3 regions of the Pantoea sp. sgz302252 genome follow, and region 3 is predicted to be linked to each of the others. Evidence: predicted binding sites of a transcription regulator. Region 3 holds the regulator's gene; each other region holds the start of a gene.
The links. Region 3 encodes LexA, which represses DNA repair genes until DNA is damaged. Its sites were predicted from a motif close to TNCTGTATGTACATACAGNA; they were not measured.
Positions count from the first base shown of each region.

Region 1 (7,463 bases), on a different contig from region 3:
CTTCTTGTTAGTCGATCAGCTTAAAATGCCGTTTATCACGCATTCCTGAATTGTGGTGCTACGCCCGGCACACTCGCCGGGCGGCCTGGCAAAATCTTACCCTTTCTTCCCGCCGTACTGCTTAAACCACGCCAGCATTCTTTCCCAGCCGTCTGTGGCTGACTCTTCGTGATAGCTCGGGCGATAGTCGGCGTTGAAAGCGTGCCCCGCTTCCGGGTAAACGATGATTTCGGCTTTGGCGTTGGCAGCGCGCAGGGCCTGGCGCATCGTTTCCACGCTCTCAAGTGAAATGCTTGTGTCTTGTCCGCCATACAGGCCAAGCACTGGCGCGGTGAGGTCGGTTGCTACATCGACCGGGTGTTTCGGTGAGTTCAGCGATTTTTCACCCACCAGTTTGCCGTACCACGCTACGGCAGCCTTTAGCTGCGGATTGTGCGCGGCATACAGCCAGGAAATGCGTCCTCCCCAACAGAAGCCGGTGACCAGCAGACGATTCGCATCGCCGCCATTTCGGGAAGCCCAGCTTGCGACGTGATCTAGGTCGGCCAGAACCTGTGCGTCCGGCACTTTGGATACCAGGCCGCTGAACAGGGTTGGGATATCGGCATAATCATTCGGGTCGCCCTGACGGAAATAGAGTTCCGGCGCAATCGCCAGATAGCCTTCGTTCGCCAGGCGGCGGCACAAATCGCGAATGTGTTCGTGCACGCCAAAAATTTCCTGCACCACAATCACCACCGGCAGCGGGCCATCGGTGCTTTTTGGGCGAGCGTGATACGCAGGCATGTTTTCGCCCTGCGAGGGAATAGAGGTTTCACCCGCGACGATGGCCGCATCAGATGTCAGTACAGCGGTTGAAGCGTGAGGAGCAGCCGCAGGTGCAAAGCCGGTCTTTTCAGTCATGGCATTCTCCGTACCAATAAATAGCGCAAAGGTAAATATAGTCCGAGGGTTAACAATTCACAGTGCCAGAAAACGGCTATCTTATGTGCAGTGGCGAATGTCGCCGCTTGTTAATGTGATGTGAATCACCTTTCAAAAGAAATTCAATGCAACCATTTTCATTCATAGTGATGAGTGTCACTAAAATCTATCAGCAGCTTCGGTAAAGTGCGTTTTTGCTTCTGCTGATAATTCTGCCCAGAGAGGAGTTTTACTATGTCTAAGTCTGATGTTTTTCATCTCGGTCTCACCAAAAGTGATCTGCAAGGGGCTACGCTCGCCATCGTCCCGGGCGATCCGGAGCGTGTGGAAAAGATCGCCGCGCTGATGGACAAGCCGGTCAAGCTGGCATCGCATCGTGAATTTACCTCCTGGCGTGCAGAGCTGGATGGAAAACCGGTTATCGTTTGCTCAACAGGTATCGGCGGCCCGTCAACGTCTATCGCAGTAGAAGAACTGGCTCAGCTCGGGATTCGTACTTTCCTGCGCGTGGGCACCACAGGCGCGATTCAGCCAAATATTAATGTTGGCGACGTGCTGGTCACGACTGCATCCGTACGTCTTGATGGCGCAAGCCTGCACTTTGCCCCGATGGAATATCCGGCAGTGGCTGACTTCGCCTGTACCACCGCGCTGGTTGAAGCGGCGAAAGCCGTTGGCGCAACCACTCACATCGGTGTCACCGCGTCTTCCGATACTTTCTATCCGGGTCAGGAACGCTATGACACCTTCTCTGGCCGTGTGGTTAGCCGCTACAAAGGCTCCATGGAAGAGTGGCAGTCAATGGGCGTGATGAACTACGAGATGGAATCCGCAACGCTGCTGACCATGTGTTCCAGCCAGGGCCTGCGCGCCGGGATGGTTGCCGGTGTTATCGTGAACCGTACTCAGCAAGAAATTCCGAATGCGGAAACCATGAAAAAGACCGAAAGCCATGCGGTGAAAATCGTGGTGGAAGCGGCTCGCCGCCTGCTGTAGTTTTTCCCTTTTCATTTCTTCGAGAAGCCTCGCAGTTTGCGGGGTTTTTTCTTTTCGGATCACAACATGCCCGGCGGCACTACGTTTGCCTGGCCTACAAAATCGACGGACACGGTTCCGGTTTTGTAGGTCGGGTCAGGCATCGCCGCCACCCGACACTATGTTGAGGCTTTTTGCGCACCGCCTCGCAGGAAATGCCTTTCCAACTGGACGTTTATACAGCACAATTCTATGTTGTGCCGGTAAGTCGTTGACGCAGGGGGAGCGATGGACATTTCAATTATCATCAGCGCAGTGGTCGCACTGTTGGTCGGGGGCATTTTTGGCTGGCTGGCCACCAAATCTCACGCTGACAGGCTGCGGGCGGATTTTCTGGAAGATCGTCACGATCTGGATATCGAACTCAGCGCGGCGAAACAGCAGCTGGCGCAGAACGCCCATTGGCGCGATGAATGCGAACTGCTGAACAATGAATTGCGCAGCCTGCGTGAAATTAACGCTTCCTTAGAAGCCGACCTGCGCGAAGTCACCACACGTCTGGAATCCACGCAACTGCATGCGGAAGATAAAATCCGTCAGATGGTGAACAGCGAGCAGCGCCTGAGCGAGCAGTTTGAAAACCTCGCCAACCGTATTTTCGAGCACAGTAATCGTCGGGTGGATGAGCAAAATCGTCAGAGCCTGCACGGCCTGCTAACTCCGCTGCGTGAGCAACTCGACGGCTTTCGTCGTCAGGTACAGGATAGCTTCGGCAAAGAAGCGCAGGAACGTCATACCCTGGCCCATGAAATTCGCAATCTCCAGCAGCTGAATGCGCAGATGGCGCAGGAAGCGGTTAACCTCACTAAAGCGCTGAAAGGTGACAACAAAACGCAGGGTAACTGGGGTGAAGTGGTGCTCACACGCGTGCTGGAAGCGTCCGGGCTGCGCGAAGGTTATGAGTATCAGACGCAGGTCAGTATCGAAACGGAAGCCCGTGCTCGCATGCAGCCGGATGTGATTGTTCGCCTGCCGCAGGGTAAAGACGTGGTGATCGACGCCAAAATGACGCTGGTGGCATACGAGCGTTATTTTAACGCCGATGATGACTACACCCGCGAAGCTGCGCTTCAGGAACATATTGCTTCCCTGCGTAACCACATTCGGCTGCTTGGGCGCAAAGATTATCAACAACTCCCTGGCCTACGTTCCCTCGATTATGTGCTGATGTTTATCCCGGTCGAGCCTGCTTTCCTTCTCGCTATCGACAGGCAGCCAGAACTGATCACCGAAGCGTTGAAAAACAACATCATGCTGGTGAGCCCCACCACGCTGCTTGTGGCGCTGCGAACTATCGCCAATCTCTGGCGATACGAACATCAAAGCCGCAACGCCCAGCAGATTGCTGACAGAGCGAGCCGCCTGTACGACAAAATGCGTTTGTTTGTGGATGATATGTCTGCCATCGGGCAAGGGCTTGATAAAGCACAGGACAACTACCGTCAGGCGATGAAAAAGCTGACGTCCGGGCGTGGGAATTTGCTGGCGCAAGCCGAGTCCTTCCGGGAATTGGGTGTTGAAGTGAAACGCGAGATTAATCCGGATTTAGTGGAACAGGCCACGGCGGAAGACAACATGCTTTCTGATGAGCAAACCGCTTTCAACGACAGTGAAGACAATTTGTTAGCCCCTGAAGCACCGTCGCAAAGTGAGCCGTTTCGCGTGTCTCAGGGCGGTTGAGGCATAGGGGAAACGCGCCCAATCTGTTACACTCCGGGGATTATTTTCTTCAAAGGCAGGCATTGAGATGGTTGAGGATTCACAAGAAACGACTCACTTTGGCTTCCAGACGGTCGCTAAATCGCAGAAAGAGGACATGGTGGCGCATGTATTCCATTCTGTTGCCGCTAAGTACGATGTTATGAACGATCTGATGTCGTTCGGTATTCATCGTTTGTGGAAGCGCTTCACCATCGATTGCAGCGGCGTGCGCCGTGGGCAGAAAGTGCTGGATCTGGCAGGTGGAACCGGCGACCTGACGGCGAAATTCTCCCGTCTGGTGGGCGAAACCGGCAGCGTTGTGCTGGCGGACATTAACGCCTCCATGCTGAAAATGGGCCGCGAAAAGCTGCGCAATATCGGCGTCATTGGCAATGTGGAATACGTTCAGGCCAATGCCGAAGCGCTGCCTTTCCCGGACAACACCTTTGACTGCATCACCATCTCTTTCGGCCTGCGTAACGTGACCGACAAAGACAAAGCGCTGCGCTCTATGTATCGCGTGCTGAAGCCAGGCGGACGCCTGCTGGTGCTGGAGTTCTCCAAACCGATTCTCGATCCGCTGAGCAAAGCTTACGACGCCTATTCCTTCCACGTGCTGCCGAAAGTCGGCGAAGTGGTGGCGAACGATAGCGAAAGCTATCGCTATCTGGCGGAGTCCATTCGCATGCACCCGGACCAGGAAACCCTGAAGGCGATGATGCAGGATGCAGGCTTTGAAAGCGTCGATTACTACAACCTGACAGCCGGTATTGTTGCGCTGCACCGCGGCTACAAGTTCTGACAGGAGAAGCCATGCCTTTTCAACCCTTAGTCACCGCGGGCATTGAAAGCGTCCTGAACACTTTTTTATGGCGCGATCGGGCGTTAAAACCCGCCCGTCAACGTCTGCTGGGCAAAGTGCTGCGCGTGGAGTTGAAAGAGTTCACTTCACCGCTGGTGCTGGCTTTCAGTGAACAACAAATTGACGTGCTGGGGGCATGGGAAGGCGAGGCGGATTGTACTGTAACCACCCGCATCGGCGTTCTGCCACAGTTGCGTAATCGCCAACAACTGACTTCGCTGATTCGCTCAGGCGATCTGGAAGTGCAGGGCGATTTGCAAGTGGTGCAGAATTTTGTCGCACTGGCTGATTTAGCCGAGTTCGATCCTGCCGAGCTGCTTGCGCCTTACACCGGCGATATCGCGGCTGAAGGGCTGAGCAAAGTGCTGCGCGGCGGGGCGAAGTTTCTTCAACGTGGCGTAAAGCGTCAGCAAAAATACGTCGCGGAAGTGATTACCGAAGAGTGGCGGGTTGCGCCGGGTCAGCTTGAAGTGGCCTGGTTTGCCGAAGAGAGCGCTGCCGTAGCGCGGGCTGTTGATGCCTTGAGCAAACGGCTGGAAAAACTGGAGGGGAAATGACGCCAGGGGAATTTCGGCGCCTGTATTTTATCATCCACACCTTTTTGAGTTACGGGCTTGATGAGCTCATTCCCAAAATGCGTATCACCCTGCCGCTGCGAATCTGGCGGCGGATGCTGTTCTGGATGCCAAACCGCCACAAAGACTTGCCTTTAGGTGAACGCCTGCGCCTGGCGTTGCAACATCTTGGTCCCGTGTGGATCAAATTTGGCCAGATGCTTTCCACTCGCCGTGACCTTTTCCCGCCACAGATTGCCGATCAGCTGGCGATGTTGCAGGACCGGGTTGCCCCCTTCGACGGCAAACTGGCGCAGGCGCAAATTGAAAAATCGATGGGGGATATTCCCGTCGAGAGTTGGTTTGATGATTTCCAGGTTGAGCCACTGGCCTCGGCGTCTATCGCTCAGGTTCACACTGCTCGCCTGAAAGAAAACGGCAAAGAAGTCGTTATCAAGGTTATCCGCCCGGACATCCTGCCGGTTATCAAAGCGGACATGAAACTGATTTACCGACTTGCGCGTTGGGTGCCTCGTTTGCTGCCCGACGGCCGCCGTCTGCGTCCGCAGGAAGTGGTGCGCGAGTATGAAAAAACGCTGCTTGATGAGCTGAATCTGCTGCGTGAAGCGGCAAACGCCATCCAGCTGCGCCGCAACTTTGAAGACAGCCCGATGCTGTACGTGCCGGAAGTGTATTCCGACTACTGCCGTGAAGACATGCTGGTGATGGAGCGTATTTACGGTATTCCGGTGTCTGATATCGAAATGCTGGAGAAGCAAAACACCAACATGAAACTGCTGGCCGAGCGTGGCGTGCAGGTCTTCTTTACTCAGGTGTTCCGCGACAGCTTCTTCCACGCCGACATGCATCCGGGCAACATTTTTGTGAGCTATGAGCATCCGGAAGATCCGAAGTATATCGGTATCGACTGCGGGATTGTCGGCTCGCTGAACAAAGACGATAAGCGCTATCTGGCTGAAAACTTTATCGCGTTCTTTAACCGCGATTACCGCAAAGTGGCTGAATTGCATGTGGATTCAGGCTGGGTGCCGCCTGACACCAATGTGGAAGAATTCGAATTCGCTATTCGCACCGTGTGCGAGCCCATTTTCGAAAAGCCGCTGGCGGAAATCTCCTTTGGTCACGTATTGTTGAACCTGTTCAATACTGCGCGCCGCTTCAATATGGAAGTGCAACCGCAGCTGGTTTTACTCCAGAAAACACTACTTTACGTTGAGGGGGTAGGACGGCAGCTCTATCCTCAGTTAGACTTATGGAAAACAGCGAAACCTTTCCTGGAGTCATGGCTCAAAGATCAGGTCGGACTGCCGGCGCTGGTGCGTGCGTTTAAAGAGAAAGCGCCGTTCTGGATCGAAAAAATGCCGGAAATGCCTGAACTGATTTACGACAGTTTGCGCCAGGGCAAAAGCCTTCAGCGAAGCATTGATAAAATCGCCCTCGAATTAGGAGCCCATCGTGTCCGTCAGGGGCAGTCTCGCTACCTGTTTGGCGTCGGGGCGGTGTTGATGCTGAGCGGCACGCTGTTGCTGATAACACGCCCTGATTTCGGGTTTTATCCTGCGGGGTTGATGGTCGCAGGTGTGGTCGCCTGGTTCTTTGGCTGGCGAAAAGGCCGCTGATTTTTGCTTCATTTATACGAAGGCGTGTAATTTACACGCCAAACACCGATGACTTAGCTCGTGCTACCACAGGACGAGAAGCAGTCATCAAAAAACAAGGAAAATCAATTTATTGATTTTCGGCTGATAACAACAAAGAAGGAAAAACCACGTTTTTTCCTTCTTTGTCAGCACTCAAGGCGTGTAACCTACACGTTAATGGATTCACTATCATCTGACACAGAGGAATACGTATGGGTGGTATCGGTACTTGGCAGTTATTGATCGTCGTGGTCATCGTGGTTCTGCTTTTCGGGACGAAAAAGCTGAGCTCGCTGGGATCTGACCTGGGGGCGTCTATCAAAGGCTTCAAGAAAGCCATGGGTGATGAAGACGACAAACAGGACAAGAAAGACGCTTCCGTACAGGACGCTGATTTTCCGCAGAAATCCCTGTCTGAAAATCAGGATGATGCGAAAAAAGACGACGCAAAACGCCACGATAAAGAGCAGGTGTAATTCGTGTTCGACATTGGTTTCAGTGAGCTGCTACTGGTGTTCATTATTGGCCTGATTGTTCTCGGGCCAAAACGTTTACCTGTGGCAGTAAAAACGGTGGTCGGCTGGATCAAGGCGATTCGCTCGCTGGCCACCACCGTGCAAAATGAACTGGCTCAGGAGCTGAAGCTTCAGGAGTTTCAGGACAGCCTGAAGAAGGTTGAGAAGGCGAGCCTGGGAAATCTGTCGCCTGAGTTAAAAGAGTCGATGG
Region 1 covers NZ_JBLFJW010000041.1:12,876-20,338, reverse strand. The annotation lists gene ACLW56_RS22550 (hypothetical protein) at 1-49, shown strand, start outside; gene ACLW56_RS22545 (dienelactone hydrolase family protein) at 97-903, opposite strand; gene udp (uridine phosphorylase) at 1,159-1,920, shown strand; gene rmuC (DNA recombination protein RmuC) at 2,188-3,639, shown strand; gene ubiE (bifunctional demethylmenaquinone methyltransferase/2-methoxy-6-polyprenyl-1,4-benzoquinol methylase UbiE) at 3,707-4,462, shown strand; gene ubiJ (ubiquinone biosynthesis protein UbiJ) at 4,474-5,079, shown strand; gene ubiB (ubiquinone biosynthesis regulatory protein kinase UbiB) at 5,076-6,716, shown strand; gene tatA (Sec-independent protein translocase subunit TatA) at 6,950-7,213, shown strand; gene tatB (Sec-independent protein translocase protein TatB) at 7,217-7,463, shown strand, end outside.
Region 1: rmuC (DNA recombination protein RmuC) is a predicted target of LexA. The motif match lies at 2,125-2,144, and genes of this name have one in related genera.

Region 2 (7,463 bases), on a different contig from region 3:
GTCTCAGGCGACTTATCGTCGCCTTATTTACCTTTGTTACTGACTTGTAAAGATTATTTAGCCTGATCGGCCAAACCGTCCAGATAACGTTCAGCATCAAGGGCAGCCATACAGCCTGTTCCGGCAGAGGTAATCGCCTGGCGGTAGATATGGTCCATCACGTCACCGGCTGCAAATACGCCAGGAATACTGGTTTGGGTTGCATTACCGTGAATACCTGACTGGACTTTGATATAGCCGTTTTCCAGTTCCAGTTGGCCATCGAAAATGGCGGTATTAGGGCTGTGGCCGATAGCAACGAACAGACCTGCTACTTCCAGCGATTCAATGTTGTCGCTGTTTTCGGTATCACGCAGACGCAGGCCAGTCACACCCATCTGGTCACCGGTCACTTCCTCCAGTGTACGATGCGTGTGCAGCACGATATTGCCGCTCTCGACTTTGTCCATCAGGCGCTTAACAAGAATTTTTTCAGCGCGGAAGGTGTCGCGACGGTGAATCAGATGCACTTCAGAGGCAATGTTGGCCAGATACAGTGCTTCTTCTACTGCGGTATTCCCGCCGCCGATCACCGCGACTTTCTGATTGCGGTAGAAGAAACCATCGCAGGTCGCGCAGGCAGAAACACCGCGGCCTTTGAACGCTTCTTCAGAAGGCAGACCGAGATAACGTGCAGAAGCACCAGTTGCAATGATCAGTGCATCACAAGTGTACTCTCCGCTATCGCCAGTCAAGCGGAAAGGACGGTTTTGCAGGTCGACTTTGTTGATGTGATCAAACAGGATTTCTGTCTCGAACTTCACCGCATGCTCATGCATACGTTCCATCAGCAGCGGACCGGTCAGATCATTCGGGTCGCCGGGCCAGTTTTCCACTTCCGTGGTGGTGGTCAACTGACCGCCTTTTTCCAGCCCGGTAATCAGCACCGGGTGCAGGTTAGCGCGTGCAGCATAGACCGCAGCGGTATATCCCGCAGGTCCAGAACCAAGAATAAGCAGTTTACTGTGTTTGGCCGTGCCCATGAGATCCCCATAAATGTTGGCAGACAATGGGCGGGATTGTAGGGAATTTACGGAAGTAATAAAAGCGTTCAGGAATTTTGTTAACGATATGTGTAATAGAATCCACCGATGGATTGATGAATTTATCAGCAATGGCCATAACTAAATCTACTGCCAATGGGGTGATTATAAGGAGATAACATGAGGATCAACCCCGGGCGATAATGAATATCTGGCATGTTGTACTAAAAATCGATGTTTTGCTTTGACAATCCCCTGTGCTTTTGCGAAAACAGGAAGGGAGAAAAAATCAGTGTTTGCAGTGTGGTGAATTTTTATGCACGCAAATGCCATTTTTAACCGGGTCAGCGTAATCAGCGCATGGTGTGGACAGACGCCATACGAGATAACGGTGACTGCCGCAAGGCAACGGCTTCTCAACACGTACCCATGGGTTATGCGTGCATCTGGTGACAGATTACCCACGCAGACGGCGGGGGCAGGCTCTGAACAGTGAAGTGCACAGAGTCAAGACAGGAGTAGGGAAGGAATACAGAGAGACAATAATAATGGTAGATAGCAAGAAGCGCCCTGGCAAAGATCTCGACCGCATCGATCGTAACATTTTGAATGAATTGCAAAAGGATGGGCGAATTTCCAACGTTGAGCTTTCTAAACGTGTGGGACTTTCTCCGACACCTTGCCTTGAGCGTGTCCGTCGACTGGAAAGACAAGGGTTTATTCAGGGCTATACCGCGCTGCTGAACCCGCATTATCTGGATGCATCGCTGCTGGTTTTTGTTGAGATAACTCTGAATCGTGGCGCCCCGGATGTGTTTGAACAATTTAACGCTGCTGTGCAAAAACTTGAAGAAATTCAAGAGTGTCATCTGGTTTCCGGTGACTTCGACTACCTGTTGAAGACCCGCGTACCGGACATGTCAGCGTACCGTAAACTGTTAGGTGAAACCCTGCTGCGCCTGCCGGGCGTGAATGACACCCGTACCTACGTGGTCATGGAAGAAGTCAAGCAGAGTAATCGTCTGGTTATTAAGACGCGCTAATACGGAACAGGTGCAAAATCGGCGTAAGTTGATTACACTCCTGTTAATCCATACAGCAACAGTGCCGGGGAGACCCGGCGCTGTTGTCCGTTTTAGCATCAAGGACCTGGAGAGCCTTTCTTGAGCCAGGAATACACTGAAGACAAAGAAGTCACGATTAACAGATTAAGCAGTGGGCGCCGACTTCTCGAAGCGTTCTTGCTTCTGTGTTCCCTTTTCGCCATCTGGTTGATGGCTGCATTACTCAGCTTCAACCCTTCCGATCCCAGTTGGTCACAGACCGCCTGGCATGAGCCTATTCATAATCTGGGCGGTCAGCCTGGAGCGTGGCTTGCGGATACGCTGTTTTTCATTTTCGGCGTGATGGCTTATACCCTGCCAGTGATGATTATTGGCGGCTGCTGGTTTGCCTGGCGGCACCGTGCGAGTGACGAATACGTCGACTACTTTGCTGTGGCACTACGCCTGATAGGCGTGCTGGCGATGATCCTCACGATGTGCGGCCTCGCGGCTATCAACGCAGACGATATCTGGTACTTTGCCTCTGGCGGCGTGATTGGTAGCCTGCTTAGCACGGCACTGCAACCGATGCTACACAGCAGCGGCGGCACGCTTGCGCTGCTGTGCATCTGGGCAGCAGGGTTAACCCTGTTCACCGGTTGGTCATGGGTAAGTATTGCCGAGAAAATTGGCAACTGGATCCTCAATGTTCTCACGTTCGCCAGCAATCGCACACGCCGTGACGATACCTGGGTGGACGACGAAGAGTATGAAGAATACGACGAAGATGCCCCGCATAAAGAAGGGCGTCGTGCCCGGATTCTGCGTGGTGCACTGGCTCGTCGCCAACGTATCGCCGAAAAATTCAGCAACCCGAGAGGCCGTCATACTGATGCTGCGCTGTTCTCGGGTAAACGCATGGATGATTCAGAAACGGAAGTTCAGTACACCGCGCACGGCCAGGCGGCCGATGCAGACGATGTCCTGTTCTCGGGGAATAGTGCTGCACGCCAGCCGGACGTTGATGATGTCCTGTTCTCTGGCAACAGCGCGGCTCGCCCGCAAGTCTGGGATGAAACCGATCCGTTACTGAATGGTCATTCGATCCATGAACCTGTTGCCGCGGCCGCTGCTGCAACGGCTGCCTCTCAGGCCTGGGCTGCACCAGCAGATCCTGTCATGCAAACTCCTTCAATTCCTGGCGCGGGCGCAGAAATGACCGCATCGGGTGTTGAATGGCAAGCCGTGCCTGCGCCTCAGTCGCCTGAACCGGTTATTGCACCTTCACCAGATAACTGGCCACCGCAAGCACCTGCAGCAAAACCAGATTATGTGCAGCCAGAAGCTTTCCGCCAGCAGCCTTCTATCGAAGAACTGTGGCAGGATCCAGTGCAGCAGCCCGCTGCGCCAGCGTGGCAGCAAGAAACGCACTATCAGACCGAACAACCGCATTATCAGGCAGAGCAGCCACAGTATCAGGCTGAGCCTGACTATGCGCCAGCGTCGGTTAATCCTGTTCCGCCAGCACAAGACATCGCGCCGGAGCCAGAGGAAGAAGTCAAACCGCAGCGTCCTCCTCTCTATTACTTTGAAGAAGTGGAAGAGAAGCGTGCTCGTGAACGCGAGCAACTGGCGGCGTGGTATCAGCCAACGCCGGAACCTGCGGCAGCGAAACCGTCTGCTATCCCAACCCCAACAATGCCTGTTGTTGATCCCGGCGCGGCAGTTGCACCGATTGCTGCCGGCGTGCATCAGGCAACTGGCGCCGCTGCGGCTGGTGCAGCCGCTGCAGCACCGCTGTTTAGTCTTGCCGAGGGTCCACGAACTCAGGTGAAAGAGGGGATTGGTCCGCAGTTACCGCGCCCTAACCGCGTTCGTGTGCCGACACGCCGTGAACTGGCGTCAGCCTCCTTCGGCATCAAACTGCCTTCACAACGTATGGCAGAAGAACGCGCACGCGAACAAGAACGTCATCAGTATGACTCAGATGACCTGATGGGCGACGAAGAAGCGGCGCTGCAGCAGGAGCAGGACGAACTGGCACGCCAGTTTGCTGCCACGCAGCAGCAGCGTTACGGCGAACAGTACGAAGAAAACAACGGCGTGCAAGAGGACGAAGAGAGTCTTGCTGAGGCAGAACTGGCGCGTCAGTTTGCCGCACAGCAGCAACAGCGTTATTCCGGTGAGCAGCCGCAAGGCGCGAATCCGTTCTCTCCAGCAGATTTTGAATTCTCGCCAATGAAAACGCTGGTTGATGAGACGCCTAAAACTCCGCTGTTTACGCCGAGTGTGATGCCAGAGCAACAGCCTGTTCAGCATCAACCTGCGCAGCCACAACAGCAGTATTCTCAGCAACCGGCCCAGCATCAGGCTTATCAACAGCCGCAGCAGCCAGTGCCTCAGCGACCTGCTCCACAGCCGCAGGAAAGCCTGATTCACCCGCTACTGATGCGAAATGGCGACGATCGCCCGCTGCAAAAACCAACCACACCGCTGCCGTCATTGGATCTTTTGACTCCGCCGCCGACAGAAGTGGAACCGGTTGATACCTTTGCACTGGAGCAAACGGCTCGCCTGGTGGAAACACGCCTGGCTGACTTCCGTATCAAAGCGGATGTCGTCAACTATTCCCCTGGCCCGGTGATCACCCGTTTTGAGCTGAACCTGGCTCCAGGGGTAAAAGCTGCGCGAATCTCTAACCTCTCACGCGACCTGGCTCGTTCACTTTCTACCGTAGCCGTGCGTGTGGTTGAAGTTATTCCAGGTAAGCCTTATGTGGGCCTGGAATTGCCGAACAAAAAACGCCAGACCGTGTATCTGCGAGAAGTGCTGGACTGCGCGAAATTCCGTGAAAGTCCATCGCCGCTGACCATCGTGCTCGGTAAAGATATCGCAGGTGAACCGGTTATTGCGGACCTGGCAAAAATGCCGCATCTGCTGGTCGCAGGTACCACCGGTTCTGGTAAGTCGGTCGGCGTGAATGCCATGATCCTCAGCATGCTCTATAAAGCGACGCCGGAAGACGTGCGCTTTATCATGATCGACCCGAAAATGCTGGAGCTGTCCGTTTATGAAGGTATCCCACATCTGCTGACGGAAGTGGTGACAGACATGAAGGATGCGGCCAACGCTTTGCGCTGGAGCGTCAATGAAATGGAACGTCGCTATAAGCTGATGTCTGCTCTCGGGGTGCGTAACCTTGCGGGTTACAACGAGAAAATTGCTCAGGCGGCACAGATGGGCCGTCCGATTCCGGACCCGTACTGGAAACCGGGAGACAGCATGGATGCCGTGCATCCTACGCTTGAAAAACTGCCGTACATTGTCGTGCTGGTCGACGAGTTTGCTGACCTGATGATGACCGTGGGCAAGAAAGTGGAAGAGCTGATCGCCCGCCTGGCGCAGAAAGCTCGTGCTGCAGGGATCCACCTGGTTCTGGCAACTCAGCGTCCTTCCGTTGACGTTATCACCGGGCTTATCAAAGCGAACATTCCAACCCGTATCGCCTTTACGGTATCCAGCAAAATCGACTCCCGTACCATTCTCGATCAGGGCGGGGCTGAGTCTCTGCTGGGTATGGGCGATATGCTGTATTCGGGCCCGAACTCAAGCGCTGCACCAACCCGTGTTCACGGCGCCTTTGTTCGCGACCAGGAAGTGCATGCAGTCGTTCAGGACTGGAAAGCGCGTGGTCGTCCTCAGTATGTCGATGGCATTACCTCAGACACAGAAAGTGAGGGTGGCGGTGCCGGTCTGGACAGCGGTGAAGAGTTGGATCCGTTATTCGATCAAGCGGTGAACTTCGTGACGGAAAAACGCAAAGCGTCCATTTCCGGTGTTCAGCGTCAGTTCCGTATCGGCTATAACCGTGCAGCCCGTATCATCGAACAGATGGAAGCGCAGGGCATCGTCAGCGAAGCAGGGCATAACGGTAACCGTGAAGTGCTTGCACCACCGCCGTTCGATTAATCGCCACGATTGAAAAGTTGCGTAAATAGCCAAAATTTAAGTATTTTCTCCTGTCCCGCTGTTGGCGAGAAGCCTACAGTGGGGGCAGAGAGACTCCCGCGTCGGGAGTGACGCATTTAAGGAATCAAGATGAAGAAAATTGCCATCACCTGTGCCTTACTGACCAGTTTTGTTGCAAGCCACGTCTGGGCGGATGCGGCGAGCGATCTCAAAAGCCGTCTGGATAAAGTGAGCAGCTTCAATGCCAGCTTCACGCAAAAAGTCACCGATGGTAGCGGCAATGCGGTACAGGATGGGCAGGGCGACCTTTCCGTCAAACGTCCAAACCTGTTCAACTGGCACATGACCCAGCCAGATGAAAGCATCCTGGTGTCCGACGGTAAAACCCTGTGGTTCTATAACCCGTTTGTTGAGCAGGCCACGGCGACCTGGCTGAAAGATGCGACCAGCAATACGCCGTTTATGCTGATTGCCCGCAACCAGTCCAGCGACTGGCAGCAATACAATATCAAGCAGAATGGCGATGATTTCGTGCTGACGCCGAAAGGCAGCAACGGCAACCTGAAGCAATTCACCATCAATGTGAGCCGCGATGGCACCATCCATCAGTTCAGCGCCATCGAACAGGACGATCAGCGCAGCAGTTACCAGCTGAAATCCCAGCAAAATGGCGCTGTAGAGGCATCTAAATTCACCTTTACTCCGCCGAAGGGAGTAACCGTGGACGATCAGCGTAAATAAGAGGCGTGCGTGAGCAATCTGTCGCTCGATTTTTCTGATAATGCGTTTCAACCTCTGGCCGCCCGTATGCGGCCAGAAAATTTAGCGCAGTACATCGGCCAGCAGCATCTGCTGGCCCCGGGTAAACCGTTGCCACGGGCCATTGAAGCAGGCCATCTGCATTCAATGATCCTGTGGGGGCCGCCTGGAACAGGAAAAACGACGCTGGCAGAAGTGATTGCCCGTTATGCCAACGCTGATGTTGAGCGAATTTCCGCGGTAACATCAGGTGTCAAAGAGATCCGCGAAGCTATCGAACGCGCCCGTCAGAATCGTAACGCCGGGCGGCGAACCATTTTGTTTGTTGACGAAGTTCACCGTTTCAATAAAAGCCAGCAGGATGCGTTTCTTCCGCATATTGAAGACGGCACCATTACCTTTATCGGTGCGACCACCGAGAACCCTTCCTTCGAACTGAATTCGGCATTGTTGTCGCGTGCTCGCGTTTATTTACTGAAATCGCTGATCACTGAAGATATTGAAAAAGTGCTGACTCAGGCGATGACGGATAAGGCTCGTGGCTATGGTGACCAGGATATTGTGTTGCCTGATGACACGCGAAAAGCCATTGCTGAACTGGTTAACGGCGATGCCCGCCGGGCGTTAAACACGCTGGAAATGATGGCGGATATGGCTGAGCTGGACGGCG
Region 2 covers NZ_JBLFJW010000016.1:27,345-34,807, forward strand. The annotation lists gene trxB (thioredoxin-disulfide reductase) at 54-1,022, opposite strand; gene lrp (leucine-responsive transcriptional regulator Lrp) at 1,571-2,065, shown strand; gene ACLW56_RS13530 (DNA translocase FtsK 4TM domain-containing protein) at 2,186-6,034, shown strand; gene lolA (outer membrane lipoprotein chaperone LolA) at 6,164-6,775, shown strand; gene rarA (replication-associated recombination protein RarA) at 6,785-7,463, shown strand, end outside.
Region 2: ACLW56_RS13530 (DNA translocase FtsK 4TM domain-containing protein) is a predicted target of LexA. The motif match lies at 2,104-2,123, and genes of this name have one in related genera.

Region 3 (7,463 bases):
ACTTCGGTGACAAGAGCTAAAGGTACGGATAAAGAGAGCACGACCACATACCGTTATGAGTATGATCGCACGACTAAATGTCTCAGCAAAACAACAAATGCTCCCGAAGTCAACGCAGTAACGGAAATATATGATGCGATGGGTAATGTCGTTAAGCTTGTCGCTAGTGGGCAAAATCTCATGGTCGCCGAATTCGATACTCAAGGGCAATTATTATTAGAAACTCACTACGACTATAACGTACCTTTATCGAACAGATCCGAAGGAAATTTAAGTCTGACTGACTCATATATATACGATGTTCTGGGTAACCCAAGACAGGCTAATTATCATGATGGTTTTACCAAATACAGTCGATTCAATATAGGAGATGCACAACTCATTGAGTATACTACCGTATCAGAACAGAATACTAAATTTAATTATGAAATGACAGATTTTGATCCCTATTCATTACGTCCGGTAAAAAATTATGAATACAAAAAAGATGGCGTGACTGTCGCAACCTTAACCTGCTATTACTATGATACCTTTTATCGCATAAAGGATATCGAACTTACAGATAGCACTAGCACTAAGAGTGTCAAAAAAACATATGCGTATGATTTTTTTGATCGCCCCAATTTATTGACTGAAACAGGACAGGAGGAGAGCGAGGTACGTACGACAAAAATAAATTATTGGCCTTATGGCCTGGAACCTAAAGTTGAAAGCACGGCTATTGACGATACAACCATTGGATATTTAAATTATGATGGTTTGGGGCGTTTGACGCAAGAAGATCGTAATCCCAATCAGCTAGATCGCTTCGTGACGCGATATGAATATGAAGCTGGATATACGGTAGCCAGTAAAAAAACAACACCGCGTAATAGAGCTATTCAATATACTTATTTCCCTGAATTTGATTCGTTACCTGCAACAATTACCATGCCAGGAAATGAAGGAAAATATCAATACGAGTATAACAAAGATACGGTGAAGCTTATCAGAGAGACCTATACACTCGGGTCTAAAAAAAATATACGTGATATCACGTATGATCAAAACCTGAACGTAATCAGTGAAACAGTCACTGATGGTTTTGCTATCGGCAGCTACAAGAATGAATTTCTGCGTACGACTTCTGGACGGATAAAGAAGATGATTAAATCATCTGCAGGAAGACCGTCCCAAACCATCAATTATAGTTATGATTCAGCAGGACGAGTGAGTAAAATCTATATCAATTATGATGAGAGAAACGATCTGGAAATCAGCGTATTTTATCTGGCTGGAGATTTACCATCGGATGTTTCCTATATTTTTAAACAGTCGAATCGGAACGATCAGGTATACAGACTCGAACTTTCTTATGATCATCAGCTACGTGTTATAAATAAAGTTTATTCTGATACTACCGGAAAGGTGCTTGCACACCATAAAGAGGAATTTAATGGATTCGGTAATGTTATTAAGAAAGATATTTTCACAACCCCTGCGAATTCAACGATAACGACATACGATTTTGACTATCTTGGGCGTTTGATAACTGCCGATATTTCAAATCTGTCAACAGCCTATCCTACGAACGCTAATGGATATAACATCACATGGTATAAGTATATTTATGACAAGTTCAACAATATTTCCTCTTGTAGAACAGTAGATGAGAGTTCCAGTAATACAACTATTACAGATTTTACATATGCAGGGAAAAACCCATTTGAATTAATAAGAATATCCCAATCGGGGTACCAACCTTCTTTACCTGTAATGCTTAGCTATGATGAATCTGGAAATATTATAACAAAATCAACGGGTAACCGTTCGTTCACCTATGCGTATGATTCATTTGAGAAATTAGCCAAAGTTTTCGAGTCGAACCGTACTGTATCCTTTCAATCCAATAGTGAAGGTTCATTGGGTAGTGAAGAATTGAGTGTAGAAGATGTCAGATCGCGTGGTTATGGCACCAGCTTTGGCTATAGCAACAGTATATTCGATACCTCATGGAGAAAACAGGCAACATCAACAACAAATGAGCACATTGCCAGTTATATCCATACTCCGGCCGGGGTCGATACGATGAACGTACTGGGCGGTGGTTCAGGTAGTTACACGAAAACACAAACACTACAATTCAGCGATCGCCTCGGTGGGGTGTTTGGCGAAATCGATGGCTCGCTCCCCTCCCCAGGAGAAGTTACGCCTTTACTATATAGCCCTTATGGTTATATCAAGGATGCAGAAGTTCCAGCGGCCTATGATCCCATCCGATTTGCAGGAGCCCGGTATGATGATCTAACAAAGCTTTATCATTTAGGAAATGGCACACGAGCGTACGACAGTTCGTTGATGCGCTTTATGCAATATGACGCTATGAGTCCTTTCGGCAAGGGTGGAATTAACCCTTACAATTATTGCATCTGTGATCCCATAACCTACTCTGATCTCTCCGGGCAGGGACGCGATGTTGCAATAATGTTTGCCTCTTTGGGACTGGTTCTTTCTATATTTAGTTTTGGGCTTGGTGCACTTGCGCTTCTGGGGTCGGCACCACTCCTGTTGAGTGGTATAGCACTGGCTGGAGGTGTCCTCGGTGTTGCTGGTGCTGCGACGGGTCTTGCTGCGACTTTAGTGGAAGATGATAATGTCGCTCAGCAGCTAACCATTGCCAGTGCAGTACTCGGTGGGGCAGGCATCTTATTTGAAAGTTTTCCGGCAATCATGTTTATCGGACACCGTGTTACATGGCGATTGGCGCAAAAATATTCAACCAGTAGAGTTATCCAGATAAACACTGGGTTTCAAAAAGTTTATCCAGGGGCAAACTATACAATCTCCGGAAAGTTCATGTTCAATGGCCGTAATACTCGAATGGTCAAAGCACATGGTAATATTGATAGCCTGGCGGTCCCCGTAGAGGTTGCAAACAATCCTGGGCGCTGGGTGGATCAAGGTAAAAGCGTGGAAGAGTTTGCAAACTTTACTCGCACTGTTCTTAACAGCACTGCCCTGGACGACAGTGACAGTGCAATTTTTCTGGCTGCATGTGGTGGATCGCCAGCAGGTGCACGTAACAATGCACAAAATCTTGCAACTGCCCTGAACAGGAGTGTCTATGCTTTCCCCTCTCGCAAAATCTTCAGTATCGTGGGGGGGACTTTTACGGATCCAAAGATAACGGTATTTGGAACGCCCTGGTTTATGAAGCTAAAACAATTCAACCCAGGAGTTGCAATGGGGGAGGCAATACCGATGTTCCCACTTGCGTAGTGTGAAATGAACATTTGGTGGAGTTACCTGTTTGTTGCGGTATTTCAGGTGACTCCACTACAGTATTTTGACATCAAGACTGAATATACAGATACTCCACAAAACTCAATTATAATCGGTATCATGCACCACTTTGAACATTTCGAACTCCACTGACCTCAAGCCAACTCTATCTAAATCAGGTTGCATCTGGGGGCTTCAAAAAAATGGAGTATGCCGATCCAGAACTGACGACGAGAGTGAAAACCAGGTTCCGCGTTGCCAGTGACGTCGCCAAATCCATGCCAGAGAGAGCCCGCGCAGCGCGAGAAACACCGCCAGCGACAGCCACAATCCGTGGTTGCCAAACAGCGGCACGGTTAACAGGGTCAGAGCAAAGCCAGCGGCGGCGACAGCCATGCTGTTACGCATTTCCGCCCCTCGTGTCGCACCGATAAACATGCCATCCAGCAAATAACACCAGACGCCAATCACCGGCAGAATGACCTGCCAGATAACATAACGATCGGCCAGCTCACGCAGTTGTGGCAGAGAAGTCAGCATCGCCACAATGTGCTCCCCGCCGACGGCATAAATCATGGCAAACGCCAGTGCCACTAAGCCGGATTGTCGGCACGCCGCTTTCCAGACGTGCAGCAGTTGGCTGTCATCTCTTGCGCCATATGCTTGCCCAGAATGGGCTTCAACCGCATAAGCAAAACCATCCAGCGCGTAGGCGGTGAACGTCAGCATGGTCATCAACACGGCGTTGACCGCGACAATGTCGCTGCCCAAACGCGCGCCAAACACGGTCAGAGCGCCAAAGCAGAGTTGCAGTAGCAGCGAACGCAGCATGATGTCCCGGTTGAGTGCCAACAGACGACGAACATTACCACGCCAGGCCTCTTTCAACAGCGCTAACGAAATGCCACGCAAATGCAGTACCCGCCGAACCATCAGCAAGCCAATGAAGAAAGTGACATATTCCGAACACGCGGTTGCCAGCGCTGCGCCCTGCACGTTCATGTGCAGACCCATCACCAGCCACAAATCGAGCACGATGTTCAGCACATTCCCCACCACCAGCAAAATGACCGGTGCGCGAGCATACTGCACACCAAGCAGCCAGCCCAGTAAGACCAGGTTTGCCAGAGAAGCGGGCGCGCTGAGCCAGCGGATCTCAAGGAAGCGCCTTGCCTGTTCCAGCACCGCATCGCTGCCACCGACAATATGCAGCGCCAGCTCGATAAGCGGCGTACGAAGCAGGACAATCGCGAACCCGGCAGCCAGCGCCAGTAACAGCGGTTGTACCAAAGCACGCGCCAGCCGCTGGGGGTCTTTCGCGCCATAAGCCTGAGCCGTCAGGCCGGTGGTGCTCATTCGCAGGAAAAGCAGCAGCATGAAGAGGAAGCTGGTCGCCATTGAACCCACTGCGACACCGCCCAGATACACAGGACTATCCAGATGCCCGATCACCGCCGTATCCACCAGCCCCAGTAAAGGGACAGTGATATTGGAGAAAATCATCGGCAGCGCAAGACGCCACAATGCCTTGTCCGCAGCAGTGAATAGCGACATCGGAAAACCTGTGAGAGTGGAAAGGTAAAACGAAGTGGCGCCAGAATTGCGCCACTCAAAACACGAAGCAGAAGGCTAAAGGATGATTATAGCCATTCGCCGTTACGGATCACGCCAACCGCCAGGCCTTCAATAGAGAAGTTCTGTTCGCGCAGGTCGACCACGATCGGGGAAAATTCGCTGTTTTCAGGCAGAAGCTCAACGGTGCTGCCCTGTTTTTTCAGGCGTTTGACCGTCACTTCATCGTCGATGCGCGCGACAACCACCTGGCCGTTACGCACATCCTGAGTTTTATGCACCGCCAGCAGGTCGCCATCAAGGATGCCGATGTCGCGCATCGACATGCCGCTGACGCGCAGCAGGAAATCTGCGCTTGGCTTGAACATGCCTGGATCAACCTGATAATGGCCTTCAATATGTTGCTGTGCCAGCAGCGGCTCACCGGCTGCCACGCGGCCAATCAGTGGGATGCCCGCTTCTTCTTCAACCAGAAGACGAATGCCGCGAGAAGCCCCGGAGACAATCTCAAGCACGCCTTTACGCGCCAGCGCTTTCAGGTGCTCTTCAGCCGCATTAGGGGACTTAAATCCCAGGCGCTGTGCAATTTCCGCACGCGTCGGTGGCATGCCCGTCTGGCTGATGTGATCCCGGATGAGATCAAACACCTCTTGCTGCCTGGTCGTTAACGCTTTCATTCCGCCCCCTGGGTGTATATACAGTTATGCTGTGAGTATATACAGTTGATGGCGAATTTGGAACCGCAAAACGCACAAAAAACCAGACGGTTGCGTAATTATGTGGCGTCTATCGAAAATACGACCACAGTAGCAGCACCCAGGTGATGACGGCAATAAAGATAGCCAGCAGAACTGCGGCAGACCCCATATCCTTCGCGCGCCCTGACAACTCGTGATGCTCCGGCCCGATACGGTCGACCACCGCTTCAATCGCACTGTTGAGAATTTCCACTATCATCACCAGAAGCACCGAACCAATCAGCAGGACGCGGGTGATAGCATCCACGTCCAGCCAGCAGGCAATAATAACGGCGATAACGGCAGCGGTGCCCTCCTGACGGAAAGCGGCTTCGTGCTTCCACGCCGCACGAAAACCTTTCCAGGAGTAGCCTGTTGCCTTGATGATTCGGGTTAACCCGGTGGTATTATTGGCCATCAAAAGAACCTTTTTATTTATTAACGTCAATGTCCCTGCGCGCCGTAAGTGGTAGAACAGATATTCTGCTTACTTTCTGTTATCCTTGCGACGCATTTGCATGATTAACCAGAGGCTTTACATCGTTTATGTCTGGCTGGCCACGAATTTACTACAAATTACTGAATTTACCATTAAGCGTGCTGGTAAAAAGCAAGTCCATTCCGGCAAATCCTGCCCAGGAACTTGGACTCGATACCTCACGCCCAATTATGTACGTTCTGCCCTATAACTCGAAGGCAGATCTGCTGACGTTACGCGCCCAATGTCTGGCGCACGATCTCCCGGATCCGCTGGAGCCGCTGGTGATCGACGGAACCGAGCTGCCGCGTTACGTGTTCATTCACGGCGGGCCGCGCGCGTTCACTTATTACACGCCGAAAGAAGAATCCATCAAGCTGTTCCACAACTATCTGGACCTGCATCGCAGCAACCCGGATCTCGACGTGCAGATGGTGCCGGTTTCGGTGATGTTTGGGCGTTCTCCGGGGCGCGAAAAAGGCGAAGTTAACCCGCCACTGCGCATGATGAACGGTTTCCAGAAGTTCTTCGCCGTCACCTGGCTTGGTCGTGACAGCTTCGTGCGTTTCTCGCCGTCCGTGTCACTGCGCCGCATGGCGACCGAACACGGCACAGACAAAATTATTGCGCAGAAGCTGGCTCGTGTGGCACGTACGCACTTCGCCCGTCAGCGTCTGGCGGCCGTAGGCCCGCGCCTGCCTGCGCGTCAGGATTTGTTCAACAAGCTGCTGGCGTCCAAAGCGATTGCCCGCGCCGTTGAAGATGAAGCGCGCAGCAAGAAAATCTCCCACGAAAAAGCGCAGCAGAACGCCATTGCGCTGATGGAAGAGATTGCGGCTAACTTCTCTTACGAGATGATCCGCCTGACAGACCGCGTCCTGGGCTTTACCTGGAACCGCCTCTATCAGGGGATTAACGTTAACAACGCCGAGCGAGTACGCCAGTTGGCCCACGACGGTCACGAGATTGTCTATGTGCCTTGCCACCGCAGCCACATGGACTATCTGCTGCTCTCTTACGTGCTCTACCATCAAGGGCTGGTGCCGCCGCACATCGCTGCGGGGATCAACCTGAACTTCTGGCCAGCCGGCCCGATTTTCCGCCGCCTGGGCGCGTTCTTTATTCGTCGTACCTTCAAGGGCAACAAGCTCTATTCCACCGTGTTCCGTGAATACCTCGGCGAACTGTTCAGCCGTGGTTACTCCGTTGAGTACTTCGTGGAAGGTGGCCGTTCCCGTACTGGTCGCCTGCTCGACCCGAAAACCGGCACGCTGTCGATGACCATTCAGGCGATGCTGCGCGGCGGGACACGTCCAATCACACTCGTGCCAATTTACATCGGCTACGAGCACGTGATGGAAGTGGGCACCTACGCGAAAGAGCTGCGTGGCGCGACCAAAGAGAAAGAGAGCCTG
Region 3 covers NZ_JBLFJW010000011.1:134,757-142,219, forward strand. The annotation lists gene ACLW56_RS10990 (RHS repeat-associated core domain-containing protein) at 1-3,258, shown strand, start outside; gene dinF (MATE family efflux transporter DinF) at 3,457-4,815, opposite strand; gene lexA (transcriptional repressor LexA) at 4,902-5,510, opposite strand; gene ACLW56_RS11005 (diacylglycerol kinase) at 5,620-5,988, opposite strand; gene plsB (glycerol-3-phosphate 1-O-acyltransferase PlsB) at 6,117-7,463, shown strand, end outside.